4 regions of the Vibrio harveyi genome follow, and region 3 is predicted to be linked to each of the others. Evidence: predicted binding sites of a transcription regulator. Region 3 holds the regulator's gene; each other region holds the start of a gene.
What was found. Region 3 encodes PurR, which represses purine synthesis genes. Its sites were predicted from a motif close to TNANGNAAACGTTTNCNTNA; they were not measured.
Positions count from the first base shown of each region.

Region 1 (4,252 bases), 890 kb from region 3:
CGTTAAGGGTAGAGAGTTGAGGGAAATATTTTCACCATGGCTCTCACCGCCAATAAAAATAACTTCGTACATTATCTGTCCTCCATTAAGCCTCTATTTATTTTTCATCGGAATTTCGATTAATTGAATCAGTTCATTTTGTTCTTCATCTGTCAAAGTGGAGTGCACATAAACGAAGTATCTAGGTGAATTACCAACTCCTTTTGGGAGTAGAACGTATTCGTCATCGCCAAAGCACACTGTTGGTGTAAATTTGATTGTGTTGAGTGTTGTTGTGATTTCCTCTAAGTGATGAGCACCACCGAGAAAAATCACACGGCATGTCTTATCCATAAAATTACAACTCCTTTGTAAATTTGCGGAGGGTTCAGGCTAATAGATAAAACACTCAAAAAGCGAGGTATAAAGGCTAGATAAGGTGAATTTATTGTTAAAAATTAGATTTCAAATTTGAAGCGTTACGTTGTGATTTGTTAAACGTTGCTTGATGTTGATGGATTATGTGGAGGCATGGTTCAAGCAAGTGATAAAGCAAACGTTAGTAGCAGCGGTAGAGTAATAATGCTTAAAAAGTTGCCAAACAAGACCATGGAAGCAACGTTCAGAGGTTCGATATTGAGTCGTTCAGCAAACAAGTAGTTCATTACAGCTGGTGGCAACATGGTAAACAACACCATCATCTGTAATTGCATGATTGGCAATGGTATCAAGGTATAGATTAAGGCAAAGGCGAGTGCTCCGGTACCGAGTGATTGAAGTGTGCACCAAAGACCCACTCGAAGACCATCCCATCTTAAATGGCACATTTGTGCTCCCAATGATAACAACATAACTGGGACGGCGGCTTGCCCAAGTAATGTGGTCGCTTCAAAAAGAGGAGACCAAATACCAATACCAGAAATGTTGATAAGCAACGCGAGCAAAGCGGATAAGAAGATCGGCATTTTGACGATTTGTTTAAGCGGATTGCCATTACTCAGTAGCATGACGCCAAGGCTTATATGTAGGCATGCTGAAACGACAAAAAGCAATACTGCGGAGGGAAGGGCGATTTCCCCGAAGGTGTAAGTAAACAGCGGTATCGCTAAGTTACCGCTGTTTCGAAACATGTGTGGTGGAGCCCATGCTTTGAATGATAATCCGCAAAACTTCGCGATGGGAACCATCACAATGCCAGGTACTACGACAGCAATAAGCGCGGCTAGTAGCAAGGGGACTTGCCCCATGCTGAGTGGCATACCGACAAGAGAAGAAAATACCAGTGCCGGAGTAAACACATCCATATTGATGCGATTGATTGGGCGAAAATCGGGCTTGAGGCATCGACCAACTATGTAACCTACGCAAACCAAGACAAAGACGGGAAATAAGATACTGATGACTTGGTGCAACATGGCGACTCTTTCGCGTGGTGAAAACAGGGATAAACAGTAACAACCTTTCAGTTAACCGTCATGGAGCAATCAATAGAATTTTGTCGCTGTTCAAGCTTTCATGCTCCTAGTGTCACGCTATATCTGAATAACAAGTCTGCTAAATAGGACCGACCAGATCTATTTTCAAACGTACTCAACTTACTGAAAAGGTAAGAAGTTTTGTGTCAATTGTTTGTAAAGTAGCCAGTATCTGACATTTTTATTAAATAGTGATTAATGTTGTTTTGAGTTTTAAAACTAGTAATTTGAACTGGATATTTTTGCCATTGGAGAGGGAATTAAAGGAAAATCTGGAAATGGTGGTGGGTAAACTATCTTCGTGGTGCAACATTCCGTATATTAGCAAAGAAAAAAGTTGGCGAAAATCATAAGCTTGGCATACACTTCCTGATGTAACCCCGATATGTTGTTGAATTGGTAGGGTAAAACTGCTCTGGCGCTACACTAAGGTAGCATTGTTTAACATAGCTTTGAGGAAAGTTTTATGGCGCTCACAAAAGCCGAACTTGCAGAAAACCTGTTTGATAAATTGGGATTTAGTAAACGGGACGCCAAGGAAACGGTGGAAGTGTTCTTTGAAGAGATTCGTAAGGCACTAGAAAGTGGCGAACAGGTAAAACTGTCAGGTTTTGGTAACTTTGACCTTCGTGACAAGAATGAACGACCTGGTCGTAACCCGAAAACTGGTGAAGATATTCCTATTACTGCTCGACGTGTCGTTACGTTCCGCCCGGGTCAGAAGTTGAAAGCTCGCGTAGAGAACCTAAAGACCGACCAGTAAGCCATGTAACATGGAATGAGACCACGCTTTGTCGTGGTCTTTTTGTTTGTGGCTTTCATTACTGACTAAAGAACAAATAAAAACCACCGCAATTGCGGTGGTTTTTCAGTATTCAGGGAGTCAGTTTCTAAAATACTGTTTGTTTAGGCTGCTTCTAGGTGTGTCGTTAGGTAAGGATGCCAAGCCTCTTGATACAAGTTTTTAGATTGAGTACGCATGTTACGAATTGATGCCATCTCGATATCATTTAGGTTGCGACCTTCAACCAGAGCTTGACGTTCCAGTTTCTGAATTTGCTCGTACAAATCATGCTCCGGACCACTTTTTACATCAGCAATCGCTTTTAGATGCAATTGGACTTCAGCAATTAGGTTGGTTTTTGGTAAACGGACCAACAAGTTGAGATCACGATAACCAGAAGCCGTTGGTTTTTTAAAGCGGTTTTTTACTTTAACAATGGTTGTTTCGCGCTCTAACGTTTCATATACCGACACCAAGCTTGCTACGTCATTTGCAACGATAGTTGCACGGGCTAAGTCGGTGATACGTTCTACTTGACCGTCAAGTTCGTGGGCGATTTTCTCTTCGGCGCGGTGCTGAGATTTAACGCCAGCAAAATAAGGCTGTGCGTCAGTGAGAAGGGCAGTACTCTTACAGATGGTTTCTAGCTCAAACTGCGCTTGGTGCGCTTTGCTGTAAAGTACGTCGAAATCTGAATAAGGCTGTGTTGGTTTGGAGTCGATTGACTGAATGCCATACAAACCACTAAGGCTATGTTTAAACAATTTTGAGCAAACTTCGTTTTGGCTAGCAGAACGGTCTTGCTCGTTACTCGGGACATTTGGAAGTGCGGCGAAAGCCGGCGCACGGCTTAGTACTAATAGCATCAATGCCGTAGTACGTAGAAATAAGCTCATTCACTCTCCTTAACTTGCTTGCACTTAGAAAATGGGTAACGAAAAGGTCACTAAGATTCGCAAATCAGGTACTACCTAGTTAATGGGGTCTCTACGATAGATTCCAAGGTTGATTTTCAACCTTATGGTGGAATCGTGTTCTAGATCACCATTTTGCTTTCCTTTATTCTGACCATCAGAACAAGGAAGGGTTCCTTCTTGAACGTTAGCCATACTAACATTGCAGTATTAACCAAAGATGAACGGCATAGACAAATTTGAAAAAATCATTAGTCTTAGCCCACAAAAGTGAAGCGCAAAGCTCGAATCCACTATCAGCCGACAAGTAGAAGAATCATGAGAGATCAAGAATTTTGGCACAATAAATGGGCCAGTAACCAAATTGGTTTTCATCTAGAAGACGTGAACCCACTATTGCCTGCATTTTGGCAACATACGGCTGCAAAGCATGATGATAAAGTTTTGGTGCCTCTGTGTGGTAAGTCAGAGGATTTGATTTGGTTAGCGACCAAACACGACGAAGTTCAGGGCGTTGAGCTAAGCCAAATTGCGGTAAGAGCGTTTTTTGCTGAGCATTTTTACACACCAACGGTAACGCCTGTTAATGGTATGCACGAGTTATATCAGTTTGATGAGCTGTCGATTTATACGGGTGATTTCTTTACCGCCCCAGTATCTAAAGCCGATATCATTTACGATCGTGCTGCGTTAGTGGCTCTTCCTAAAGAGATGCGAGCAGAATATGCTGCTCGTGTTAAGCAATTGCTGAATCCTGGCGGTCGTATCTTGTTGGTCACGTTGAACTACCCGCAAGAAGAGATGGCAGGACCTCCTTTTAGTGTTCCTGTAGAAGAGATTGAACAGTTATTTTCCGGTTATAAGATCACATGCTTAAACGTAGATCAAGCCGATGATAATCACCCTAAAATTGCCAAAAAGGGTCTGAGTCACTTCTCTGAAGAAGTGTATTTAATTGAAAGTGAATAGGGTAACCGAGTTTATACAAATAAAAAGCGCAGCCAATTGGGCTGCGCTTTTTGTTTCTTGGAGCGAACTAGTGAAATCAGTAAACGATCTGTACTTTAGAAGCGCTATTCACTGCATCTTTAATCGAATCT
Region 1 is NZ_CP125875.1:1,104,158-1,108,409, forward strand. It holds gene QMY49_RS05760 (hypothetical protein) at 1-72, opposite strand, end outside; gene QMY49_RS05765 (hypothetical protein) at 94-333, opposite strand; gene QMY49_RS05770 (AEC family transporter) at 516-1,394, opposite strand; gene ihfA (integration host factor subunit alpha) at 1,921-2,217, shown strand; gene QMY49_RS05780 (nucleotidyltransferase family protein) at 2,361-3,134, opposite strand; gene QMY49_RS05785 (thiopurine S-methyltransferase) at 3,471-4,121, shown strand; gene purT (formate-dependent phosphoribosylglycinamide formyltransferase) at 4,198-4,252, opposite strand, start outside.
Region 1: ihfA (integration host factor subunit alpha) is a predicted target of PurR. The motif match lies at 1,781-1,800, and genes of this name have one in related genera.

Region 2 (4,252 bases), 190 kb from region 3:
AACGTCGCACCTTGAAGCACGTGATTGCAGACCTTGATGGAACGGCAGTGCCTGCATTAGACAAGCAGAAGCCAAACCCAGATGTGAAAGTGCTAAACCACGAGTACATGATTGGCGGTTTCTCTACGATGTTTATGTCTCGAAACCGAGTGAGAACTTGGGATGAGCCTTCTTTTACCATTCAGGCTGGCGGTCGCCATGCACCGATTCACCCAGGCGCGCCAAAAATGGAAAAAGTAGAGACAGACAAGTTTAAGTTTGTGGAAGGTCACGAAGACAAATATCGCCGTCTGAGTGTGCGTGAGTGTGCACGAATTCAGGGCTTTCCGAATGACTTTGAGTTCGTTTACAACAATGTTGCGGCGGGCTACAAGATGATTGGTAATGCTGTTGCTGTCCCTTTTGCAAAAGCATTGGCTTTAAGCATTCAAGAGCACCTAGCTCAAGCAAAAGATCTTAAAGCCGCTTAACGAAAAAAGTATCCCTAAATGCCTTTAGGGATACTCATTTCTTCTCTTTCTATTACTTCAATTGGAAGAAGATCCCCACTTAAGGGAACCTTCCATCGCCTTTCAATTAAAGACTCAAAATCACGCCAGCGATTGATGCGCTCATCAGGTTGGCCATTACGCCTGCTGCGATTGCGCGGAAGCCGTATTTCGAGATGAATGAACGCTTCTCTGGTACGAGTGAGCCTAGACCACCAATCAGCATTGCCATGGTTGAGATGTTTGCGAAACCACACAGTGCGAAGGTTACGATAGCTTGTGAGTGTGCGCTTAGCTGAGACTTCACTTCCATCAGTTGGATGAAGGCTACGAACTCGTTTACCACAATCTTGTTACCGATCAGTGAGCCAGCCACAATAGCTTCATTCCAAGGAATACCTAGCAACCATGCGATTGGTGCGAATAGGTAGCCAAGTACTAGCTCGAAGCTCAGTTCCATACCGAATAGACCGCCGAACCAGCCTAGAATGCCGTTTAGCATCGCGATAACGCTCACGAACGCCAATAGGGTTGCACCTACCGCCACTGCGATGCGTAAACCAGACATTGCGCCGTCTGCCATTGCTTCAACCACATTGGTTGCACGTGGCATTTCTACTTGGTCTAGGTCGATATCTGGTGTTGTGGTGTCTGTCTCTGGCATCATGATTTTTGCCATCAGAAGACCTGCAGGCGCTGACATGAATGCTGCCGCGATTAGGAAGTTAAGATCCACACCCAGTGATGCGTAACCTACTAGCGTGCCACCAGCAACCGATGCCAAACCACCAGTCATTACTGCGAAAAACTGAGAATCACTCATGTGCTTCAGGTATGGCTTTACTACAAGCGGCGCTTCAATCATACCAACGAAGATGTTCGCTGTTGCAGATAACGATTCTGCACGACCTGTACCTAGCAAACGCTGAAGACCACCACCGATTAGGTTGATCACTTTTGGCATTAGACCGATGTGGTACAAACCAGAAATCAGTGCCGAGAAGAAGATGATGATACCAAGTACGTTAATCGCGAAGGTAAAGCCGTTGGTCGCAAGACCGCCGAATAGGAACGCGATGCCCTCTTGACCGTAGTTGATTAGGTTAGAAACCGCGCCAGTTACTGCGTTAAGCGCTTCTTTACCCGCTGGTACGTAAAGTACCAATAGCGCGAAGATTACTTGCAGAGCAAAAGCCAAAGACACCGTTCGTAGACGAATGTTCTTACGGTTAGTCGAAAGCAGCCATGCTACGAATAGGATGGCTACGATACCAAGAATTGAGTTCATAAAATGAATCCGACAAAAGGGGGAACAGGAAAGGCGTCGGATTGTATAGAGCGTAAAAAAAGCTGCAAGTTCGGGATGTTAACAGGCTGAGAATCTCGCCTGCTCACTCTTTAACCAGCAAAATAACTCTTTGAATTAAATAAAGATAAACGTTTGCCTAAAGTTATTATTTCCAAATGGAAAAGATGTTTCTGGATTTGGAAAAATTTTGTGATTCAAATCACTTTATGTATTCCCTACTTCGGAATCGAAATATACGGTGCTAATCGCTGATCCCAATGGCAAGGCGATCCGATCTTTTGTTTGATGAACTCGATCACTGCTGAGATCTTTTTCGGCATATGTTGACGGCTTGGGTACACCGCATAAAACGGCATGGATTGGCTGGCTCTCCAGTCTGGTAACAGCTGAATCAGTTTGCCTGAGCGGAATTCATCCCCCAGCAAATAAGTGGCTAAGTAAGCAATCCCCCACCCTGCGATTGCGGCATCACGCACCGCTTCTGCTAAATCGACCGAGTAGTTGCCAGAGACTTTCACGTTGAGCTCTTGCTCGCGATTGGTGAACGCCCAACTGGTGTAGTCACGCTCCCAACTGCGGTAAATAAGGCAGTTGTGCTGCGACAAGTCATTCGGTTCGGTTGGCGTATCGAATTTGAGTAAGTAATCCGGCGATGCCGCAACCACAAATTGGCAATCCGCCAAACGCTGAGCAATGTAGCCTTCTGGCAAATGTTCATTATTGGTGATCCACAGATCCAAGCCTTCTTCGAGCATATCGACTTTGTAATCGAACAAATGCACTTCGACTTGCAGTTGCGGGTATTTCTCACGAAGTTCTTGAATGGCAGGGATGATGTGCAACGTGCCAAAAGACTGCGACAAACCGAGACGAACCAAACCGGCGACTTCATCGCGTTGGCTTTCCATCTCTAACGTGGCACTGCTAACGGCTTGCACCACTTGTTCACAATGGTGATAGAAGGTTTGCCCCGCTTCGGTTGGTGTGAAGCTGCGCGTGGTGCGTTGCACGAGCTTGATACCCAGTGACGCTTCCAACTGGCTGAGCTGTTTACTGACGTGAGAAACAGACACACCTAAGCTCTTTGCCGCAGCGGTAAAGTTTTTATGTTTGATCAACGCCGAGAAGATCACCATTTGTGCAGCACGTTCAGATAACACGCAAACCTCGTTTCAAATAGAGAAAACAAAGGGCTCCGAAGAGCCCCTTTTTATTCGTTTATACATTCAATCTAGAATGTGATGCGGTCAGCTAAATGACTTACCGCCAGTGCGAAGTAGTAAGAGCGGTTCCACTTCATCAACACATTGTAGTTGTTGTACACCAGGTAAGTACGACCGTTCTCATCGTCTGGCATGATCAACCATGCTTCGATGTCTTCGTCGAGCTTAGGAAGTGGGCTGCCATCGTATTTGGTGATGCCAAGCTTGCTCCACTCTTGCAGATACTTACCTTTTTCCGCTTCGCGACCTTGCAGGTTGTGGTCAATGCCGTGTGGCACTTTAACCTGACGACCCCAAGTGAACTTATCATCCCAGCCAGATTTGCTTAGGTAGTTCGCAGTAGAAGCAAACACGTCAGCTTCTGATTGCCAGATATCCTTCTTGCCGTCGCCGTTACCATCCGCGGCAAAGCGTAGGAATGAGCTTGGCATAAACTGACATTGACCCATTGCACCAGCCCAAGAACCTTTGAAGTTCTCTAGCTCGATATGACCTTCATCTAGGATTTGTAGTGCCGCCATGGTTTCTTTACGGAAGAACTCTTCACGGCGGCCCTCAAACGCCATGGTCGACAACGCGTCGATCACGCGGAAGTTACCAGTGAACTTACCGAAGTTACTTTCCACGCCCCAAAGTGCAACGATAAATCGCGGCTGCACGCCAAACTCATCACCAATGCGTTTTAGCTCAGCGTAGTGTTCTTTGTACAGTTGCTTCGCTTGTTTTACCTTCCACTCAGGTACCGCGCGCGGAATGTATTCATCTAACGTCAGTTTCTTCTCAGGTTGGTTACGGTCGGCTTTGACTGCTCGTGGTTTGTATTCCACATCAGCAAAAGCGGCACTGATCACCTGTTCGGAAATGCCTTTATCACGCGCTTCTGCACGCAATTTATTTAGGTATTCATCAAAGCCATCGCTGCTTGCAAAGGCTGAAGTGCACATACCAACGCTGAGCATTACTGCCAGTATCTTTTTCATATCGCCCTCCTTGAGCGAGGCAGAATTCCCAGATGAAAAGCGGTGACGTTATTCGCCTTTCTGCTGGGCTTTTTGTTCTTTGTATTTTTCTAGTAGGTTTTCCGGCGGAGGCGGAACCTGTAGGAAGAAACCATCATTGATTAGTGACGTTTTCACTTTCTCGACATCAACTTGTGCCAAAGTACGACCATCAAGCTTGATTGTCATCACCGGCATAGGCTTACCGAACATCTGCATTAACGTGTCAGGAAC
Region 2 is NZ_CP125875.1:2,184,319-2,188,570, forward strand. It holds gene QMY49_RS10365 (DNA cytosine methyltransferase) at 1-470, shown strand, start outside; gene QMY49_RS10370 (NupC/NupG family nucleoside CNT transporter) at 577-1,776, opposite strand; gene QMY49_RS10375 (LysR family transcriptional regulator) at 2,013-2,957, opposite strand; gene QMY49_RS10380 (lytic murein transglycosylase) at 3,029-4,000, opposite strand; gene QMY49_RS10385 (YcgL domain-containing protein) at 4,049-4,252, opposite strand, start outside.
Region 2: QMY49_RS10370 (NupC/NupG family nucleoside CNT transporter) is a predicted target of PurR. The motif match lies at 1,918-1,937, and genes of this name have one in related genera.

Region 3 (4,252 bases):
TTGAGCATACGCTCAGTTGCTAGACGCAGGTTAGGTAGATCTTTCAATCGATTAGGCTTGGTGCTTGCTTGTTGTTTTTTCTCTTGCTTAGCAGTCTCGAGGGATTGCTTGGCAACTTCAATCAAGCGGTCGGTTGTGTCCCAAAGATCATCAGAAATTGCATAGTATTTCGTAACGACTGGGAAACCACGTTTCTTGTAGACGTACGGTTTTAGTCCTTGAGTCTCGAAGTCAGATGAAGTTTGTTGGTCAGCTCGAATATGAAGTTGATTGTTTACGACAAGCGCAAACATCGTTTCATCGGCGAAGAGCCCAAAACCACCAAACATTGAGCGCGACTTGATATTACCAAGTGCCTCAAACAGCTTCATTGAGTCTTTGAGTATCGGTTTATCCATGGTGTGTTATCTCGGTGTAATTAATATTACGCCACCAAAAATCAGGTCCGAGAGATTAGCAAATGCATGCAGACACAATGTCATTAAAGGGTAAACTCACTTAATGCATATTTGCCATCGGTAACCCCGCTACCTTCCATCTAATAAGATGGTTCAGGCCGGAGGCTTTGCGTCCCACCCTTTCGGATGGTTTGCCCTGTGCGTGACTCTTTGAGGATACTTCGTATATTGAATTAACATCACGTTTCAAACGTTGAAGTGTGATCTTGGTTCAGTTAATAGTGGTAATTTGATGTGTAAAGTTTCATATGCTGGAATGTATAATTGTAATACAAAAGGTCTATCAAGGATATGTGCTACCTTGAGTTAAAACAGCAACTTATCTTCGTTCTTTAAATTATTTTTCTGATGAAATGTCCAAAAAAGTTATTTTTAGGCAATAAAAAAGCGCCCCTAGGAGCGCTTTATAAAATCAAGTGAGAGATCAGTTCAATTTCTTAACTGTATTACGCACAACGATCTCTGGTTGCATTTCGAAAACACGCTTCTCATGCTCTTTATCTTTGATGCGCTCAAGTAGGATCTCAAATGCATTTTTACCCACACGACGTTTTGGTTGGTGAATCGTCGTTAGCGGTGGAGAGAAGTACTCAGCAAGTTCGATATTGTCGTAACCGATAACAGAAATATCGTCTGGTACTTTGATACCGTTTTGTTGTAGGCGGCTCATCAAGCCAAGAGCCATAGTGTCATTGAAACAGAAAACAGCGGTTGGACGTTTGTCCATAGCACTGATGTTATCTGCAGCTAAGACAGCCGTGTCACACTCAAAGTTGCCTTCAAGAATCCAATCTTCGTTAACGGCTAGATTTGCTTCAGCCATCGCACGACGGTAACCCGCAATACGTTCTTGGCAAGCTGCTTTTTCGAAGTGACCGCTCAGACAAGCAATATCAGTATGACCATTGTCGATCAGGTATTTTGTTGCGATGTAACCGCCTTCTTCTGAGTTATCGATGATCTTGTCTGCTTGTGAGCTTTCAGGACCCCAATCCATGACAACTTTAGGAATATCTGAATGACGGTCAAGCATCTCTTTTAGCTCTTCCGTAAGGTCAGAACACATTACTAGAATGCCATCTACACGTTTCTCAGCTAGCATGCGGATGTAGTCACGTTGCTTCTCGTAAATACCGCCCGTGTTACATAGGATCAGAGTGTAACCTTGACGGTAACAGTAGCTCTCAACGCCGTCGATTACTTCAGAGAAGAATAGGTTGGTAGATTGAGTAACTAACATACCGATGGTACGAGTTGAGTTGCATTTTAAACTGCGCGCAACGGCACTTGGTGCGTAATTAAGTTCATCCACCGCTTTCATTACTTTTTCTTGAGTTGCTTCAGCAACAAAGCGAGTTTTATTAATTACGTGCGAAACCGTAGTGGTAGAAACGCCGGCTAAGCGAGCAACGTCTTTAATAGTGGCCATAAATGATGTCCTGTATCGAGCTACTGTAAATACCGTAGTGAAGACAACCATACGCTTAGGGTCTTGCGCAAACCGAGCAACTGCGAATAGGGGCATTGCTGAGATATTTGGCAGCGGTTGTTCCGAAATCGGTATAAAAAGGTTTGTAGCAACATTTATCGCTGAGTCTCATATTCCTTTCTTATATAAGTGAGGAATTGGTCAGCAATCCTGTTAAGAAAACACAAAAACCGCTTTATTTCAGCGGTTTACATATAAATCATATTTAATCGTTTGCGCTCACATTTTAGACTGATGCGAGCAAGCTGGCAATATTCTAGGCAGTTGTTTTGTGCCCCTGAGGTCACATTTTAACGGCTAAATTGATTGTATTTCTCTGTGCCAGATTAAAAACAAACGAATAAAATAGGGAGTCTGAATGACAGACTCCCCAAAATAGGTGGCAATTATTCACCAAGAAGGTAGGTGCTGTCCAGTTTACAAAATGCAATTAATAGTTGCGTAACGCTAATGTAGAAGCCAAATTCGTCGAATTGCTTACATTTAGCAGCAAACTGTGGCAGCCAAGTCATAAGGTGTTGTTGGATGAACTCGTTCTGTTTTCCGAACGCTTCTTCCATATGTTTATCTTGCTCTAGTTCGTTCGAGCGGATAATCATGTTGCCTAGAAAATCTAGCTCGACCGCTAAGTGGTCCGCTGGTTCTTTCAGATTTTCGTCCACTTGCACGCCAAAGTCTGCCATCAGTTTTTCCATCTCTTCTGCTGGCTTATCATTTAATAAACCAGATTCGCCGATGTACATTGAAGCATAAGGCAGTGCGCCGTGCTTTTCTGTTTTTAGAAAGAGTTCACAGAAGTCCGCTGCTAATTCTAACTGAGCGTCTTCACGGTCTTGTAAACGGTTGAGTGCATCAACAAGGGTATCAACAGCTGGTTTTAGTGATTCGTTTTCACCAAGACCCGCTAAAAAGCTTCGAATTTCAACACTGTGGTAGGTTTCTAGTTCTTTCTCTGTCAGTTCTTTTGCGAACAGGCTAGAAAACCACCAATAGATTTCTGCGCGTTTCTCGTTAAAAGCTTTCACTTCTTGCATTTTTTTGCTCCTGAATGGTTATCCCTTAAGTGTAAACAATTAAGATGAATAGCAGTAACTATAATTGTTATGCATTATTGGAAAATATGCGTATTTGTGAATGGCTGTAAATAAGCTTGCTTTGAATCAATAAAATCGCAAAATCTTGCTTTTTAATGTATCTATGACTAGAAATGTTACTAGTTATGAATAGAATACGTCTTGGAAAATAAAAAAGACAGAAAGTGGTGTAAATGAGCTATCACGTATTAGTCGTAGAAGATGATGTTGTAACTCGCAGTAAGCTCGCGGGCTATTTCCAAAATGAAGGTTACAAAGTCAGTGAAGCAGAAAGCGGCGCAGAGATGCGCGAAGTGCTTCAAGGCGGTGATGTTGACCTAATCATGCTGGATATTAACCTGCCTGGCGAAGACGGCCTTATGCTTACGCGTGAATTACGCAGCCAATCAGATATCGGCATCATATTAGTGACAGGACGCACGGATAGCATTGACAAAATCGTTGGTCTAGAAATGGGCGCAGACGATTATGTGACAAAGCCTTTTGAACTAAGGGAATTATTGGTTCGCGTGAAGAACTTGCTATGGCGCATCTCTGCGGCACGCAGCGGTTCTCAAAAAGCAGCGAACGACACTAATGAAGAACACATTGTGCGCTTCGGTGAGTGGACGTTTGATATTCAGCGTCGAGCTCTAAGCCGTAATGGTGAGCCAGTGAAACTAACCAAAGCTGAATACGAGTTATTGGTTGCACTGTCCTCGTACCCAAATCAGGTACTAAGCCGCGAGCGTATTTTGAATATGATCAGCCACCGAGTGGATGCGCCAAATGATCGTACGATTGACGTACTGATTCGCCGCATGCGCGCTAAGATGGAGTTTGATCCTAAGAACCCACAAATCTTTGTGACGGTTCACGGTGAAGGCTACATGTTTGCTGGTGATTAAATCATACCTAAAGAAAAAAGGAGAGCATTGGCTCTCCTTTTTTGTTTCCGCAATTTGACCACTGAATCGTTTTTAAGTGTTTTATGGTTGTTCTACTTCAACCATTGGTGTTTGACCTACGTTATCACGCAACTTTTGCCACAACCCACCTAAATACTCATGCCAATACAATTCGGTTTGTTCTAAGTAACGAGCTTTCGGAGTGTACTTTTGCCATGGCTGTTCAATGTCATCAATTGCCATAAAGTTGGTTGGCGCAGGGATTGGCTTGATACCTGCAGCATTAAACTCGTACAAAGCACGCTTCATATGGCTTGCTGAGGT
Region 3 is NZ_CP125875.1:1,991,889-1,996,140, reverse strand. It holds gene QMY49_RS09555 (TfoX/Sxy family DNA transformation protein) at 1-398, opposite strand, end outside; cyclic di-GMP riboswitch class I at 515-604, opposite strand; gene purR (HTH-type transcriptional repressor PurR) at 883-1,887, opposite strand; gene torD (molecular chaperone TorD) at 2,334-2,981, opposite strand; gene torR (two-component system response regulator TorR) at 3,215-3,928, shown strand; gene elyC (envelope biogenesis factor ElyC) at 4,010-4,252, opposite strand, start outside.

Region 4 (4,252 bases), 620 kb from region 3:
GCTGAAATCATCGCAACAGCGCTGGCAAACCAAATGGTTAATGAAATGGGCTGTAACTTTGTGACTCGTCTTCAAGAAGAGACGGGCGCGAGTGTCGTTGATATTGCGAACGCTTACAGTGCAACACGTGAGATCTTCGAACTGGAAGATATTCTTAAGCAAACTCGTGCACTCGATAACGTTGCAACTGCAGAAGCACAGTATGAGATCATGTTTTATGTACGTCGCGCATTGCGCCGTATCTCTCGTTGGTTACTTCGCAATCGCAGCGGTAAGAGCACAGTAACTGAGTTAGTTGCACTATATAAAGACGATGTTCACACTATTACTGAAACGCTAGACACCATGCTAGTTGCATCAGAAGTGGAAGAGCATAACGAACTTGCTCAGAAATGGATTGAGCGCGGAGTAGAGGAGAAACTGGCACACCATGTAGCTCGTCTCTCTAGCCTACAGTCTGCACTGGATATTTCAACAGTAGCAAGCGAAACGGGTAAAACGGTTGAACAAGCCTCGAAGCTTTACTTTAATCTAGGTGACCGTTTATCACTTCACTGGTTCTTGAAACAGATCAATAGCCAAGCGGTTGATAATAACTGGCAAGCTCTTGCTCGTGCAGCATTCCGTGAGGATCTTGATTGGCAACAGCGTCAATTGACTGCTCAAGTTCTAACTTGCGGCTGTTCAACAGAAGATCTAGACGTGATGCAAGCACTCGAAGATTGGATGACAACGAATGAATTGTCATTGCATCGTTGGGAGAGCATCTTAAATGAATTCAAAGTTGGTTCCGTTCATGAGTTCGCTAAGTTCTCTGTTGCACTTCGAGAATTGGTTCTACTTAACCTGAACTGTTCTTCGAACGAATAGGGTAAGTGACTTTAGCAAAAGCCTCGCAATCGCGGGGCTTTTTTATGTTCAAATCATTATAACTTCACACAATACGTGACGCCGTAACTCGTGATTTAAATTTTTCTGGCATGAAATCGTTTGCTTTTAAATAAAAAGCTAGCAATTTTGTATAGAGCATAGAGTGCTAATCAACTGTTTTTATGAACAAAATTAAAATGAGACATACTATTTTGCTGAATTCACTCATTTTCATTGAATTGCGCTGAAAAACAGTAAATAATATTGACCCGTTTACACGGGGCTTTTTTCTTTCGGAGGCACAATGCTTTACCGTCTAGCCAGAACTGGCTTTTTCCAACTTGATGCCGAAAAGGCACATGATCTTGCAATCAAAAACTTCCAACGCTTTAACGGCACTCCTCTCGATCTTTTCTATCGTCAACAATTACCAAATCGTCCAGTAGAATGCATGGGGCTTACATTCCGTAACCCAGTGGGTCTTGCTGCTGGTTTGGACAAAAACGGCGAATGTATCGAAGCGTTTGACGCCATGGGCTTTGGTTTTGTCGAAGTTGGTACTGTTACGCCTCGTCCGCAACCAGGTAACGACAAGCCACGTTTGTTCCGCCTAGTTGAAGCGGAAGGTATCATCAACCGTATGGGCTTTAACAACCTAGGTGTGGATCATCTGGTTGAGAATGTGAAAAAGGCAAAATACAACTGCATTCTTGGTATCAACATTGGTAAAAATAAAGATACACCAATTGAGAAAGGGGCAGAGGACTACCTGATTTGTATGGAAAAAGTGTACGAGTATGCCGGTTACATCGCCGTGAACATCTCGTCACCAAATACACCAGGGCTTCGTTCACTTCAGTACGGTGAAGCGCTAGACGAATTGCTATCTGAACTCAAAGAGAAACAAGCAGAACTTGCAGAAAAGCACGGTAAGTACGTACCACTTGCGCTAAAAATTGCACCGGATTTGAGCGATGACGAAATCAGCCAGATCTGTGAGTCGCTAATTAAGAATAACATCGACGGTGTGATTGCAACAAACACAACGCTTGATCGCACAGTCGTTGAAGGCATGAAACATGCGAACGAAGCGGGTGGTCTAAGCGGACGTCCGGTTCAATCACGTTCAACAGAAGTTGTTCGTAAACTTCATGAAGAGCTTGGCGATAAACTTCCGATAATCGGTGTGGGCGGTGTTGACTCATACGTTGCAGCGAAAGAGAAAATGATGGCAGGTGCACAACTTGTTCAAGTTTACACTGGTTTCATCTACCACGGACCAGGTCTCGTACGCGATATTGTTAAAAATCTATAAGAGCAATCGCTAAATCGTTGAGAAATCGACGCTTGTTACTAAAAAAAAGAGGAATTCGTTTCCTCTTTTTTTTTGCCCGTTCGTTTGTAAAATTTAAAAATCATGAGTAGGTAATTAAGCGTCTTACCTCTTATTACTGATTAACTAGTCACAAACAAGAGAACGGAATAATGCTTAAACCCAGCGACAAATGGAATTGGTATTTTGACGAGCAGAAAGCTTGCCTAATGCTGGATTTGGGGGAGGAGATGATTTTCCAAACCAATCTATGCCGTAAGCTGTTGGTCAATTGTGCCTTCTCAGACAATGAATTCACTGTTGATGACGCAAGCGCGTTTCAAACGTACAACGAACGAATCCGTTGTCTCGACATCAACGAATACCGTCAAGCCGAACTTACGCTCTATTGCGTAGCTGCAAAACGCTTTCATAAACCTGTTCAACCGAAGAGCTGGTTCTTCGACGCCCAATGCGATGGACATGAGCCAGAAGAAGGGGATATGGTCTTCCTAACAAATCGATATTCAGAAGGCGTATTCATCGTTCTAGAACCAGGTGAAACATCAAGCCTATGTGCTTACGTAGGGCAGGATGAATTTCTACTTGATGGCAACAAAGTACTGCCATTTGGGCAACCAATTAAAGTAATGCACGATCGCATGGTGTGTGCCAATCACTTATTCACGATGGCACCAATGGCGATGGTGGGTTAATTTCCTTTTGATTTTTCTTTATTTTCGTTCCTTTGTTTGCATTAATCGACCTCATTAGGTCGATTTTTTTTGCCTAGAATTTTCTGAATATCTCCTCTTGTGCACGCCAAATACATGCCTAGGTGAGGGCTATTTTGTATCTCAGATATGAAGTAGCTCACTTTTATTCCACTTTTTTCATTTTAGCGTTTCCTTAAATTAGGCAACCAGACGCCTAATATTTCACCTTTTGTTCCCCTATATGCTCATTTTGTAAGTTAATTACACGCAAAATCAACAGTTGGTATAGACCAAAAATGATGTAAATAAGTATTCACTCTCGTTATGATGCTTGTCTTTACTAGAAAGTGATAAAGAGACGTATTCTGTTTGTAGATGTGTTGTGTTTTGATTTTCAACAGATGAGATTGGCGACTGTTTGAGCTAATAAAGTAAAAATGCCTTTAAAAACGAGGCATTGATCGTAAAGTCAGGTATAATCAAAGCCATTTTTTATCGACGAAAGAACACTATGAATCAATATCTCGCGGTAACTTCAAACGGCATGGAAAACTTGCTTGTTGAAGAACTGACTAAACTAGGCATTGAAAACGCCAAACCAGTACAGGCAGGCGTTAAATTTAAGGCGACGAATGAACAGATTTACCGTTGCTGTTTGTGGAGCCGCTTGGCGTCTCGATTTGTACGTGTTTTATCGGAATTTACCTGTAACGACGACATGGACCTTTACCTGTCGACGTCTTCAATCAACTGGGTAAATCAGTTCCATAGTTCAAAGCGCTTTGTGGTCGACTTCAATGGTACGAACCGTGAAATCCGCAACAGCCAATACGGTGCAATGAAAGTAAAAGACGGCATCGTAGATTGCTTTGAGAAGAAAGGACTTCCTCGTCCAAACATTAACAAAGAACGCCCTGATATCCGCGTTCACGTTCGTCTGCACAAAGACAAAGCCATTCTTGGTGTGGATATGGTGGGTAGTGGTCTTCATCAACGTGGCTACCGTCCAGAATCAGGTCGAGCTCCGTTACGTGAGACGCTTGCAGCAGCAATCGTAATGCGTTGTGGCTGGGGTGGTTCACAACCGCTTCTAGACCCAATGTGTGGTTCTGGTACGTTGCTGATTGAAGCAGCGATGATGGCAGCCAATATGGCACCTGGCGTTAAGCGCAAACAGTGGGGCTTTGAAGCGCTAGAAGATTTTGAACCAGAGCTTTGGGCAGAGATTAAATCAGAGGCAAATGTACAAGCTCGACGCGGTGTCAAAAAAGTTGACGCTAAGTTTTTCGGCTTCGATAACGACCCGAAAGTATTGAAGGTTGCACGAGACAACGCTCGTAGAGCTGGTGTTGAA
Region 4 is NZ_CP125875.1:1,373,028-1,377,279, forward strand. It holds gene QMY49_RS06890 (NAD-glutamate dehydrogenase) at 1-870, shown strand, start outside; gene pyrD (quinone-dependent dihydroorotate dehydrogenase) at 1,175-2,185, shown strand; gene QMY49_RS06900 (cell division protein ZapC) at 2,356-2,898, shown strand; gene rlmKL (bifunctional 23S rRNA (guanine(2069)-N(7))-methyltransferase RlmK/23S rRNA (guanine(2445)-N(2))-methyltransferase RlmL) at 3,410-4,252, shown strand, end outside.
Region 4: pyrD (quinone-dependent dihydroorotate dehydrogenase) is a predicted target of PurR. The motif match lies at 979-998, and genes of this name have one in related genera.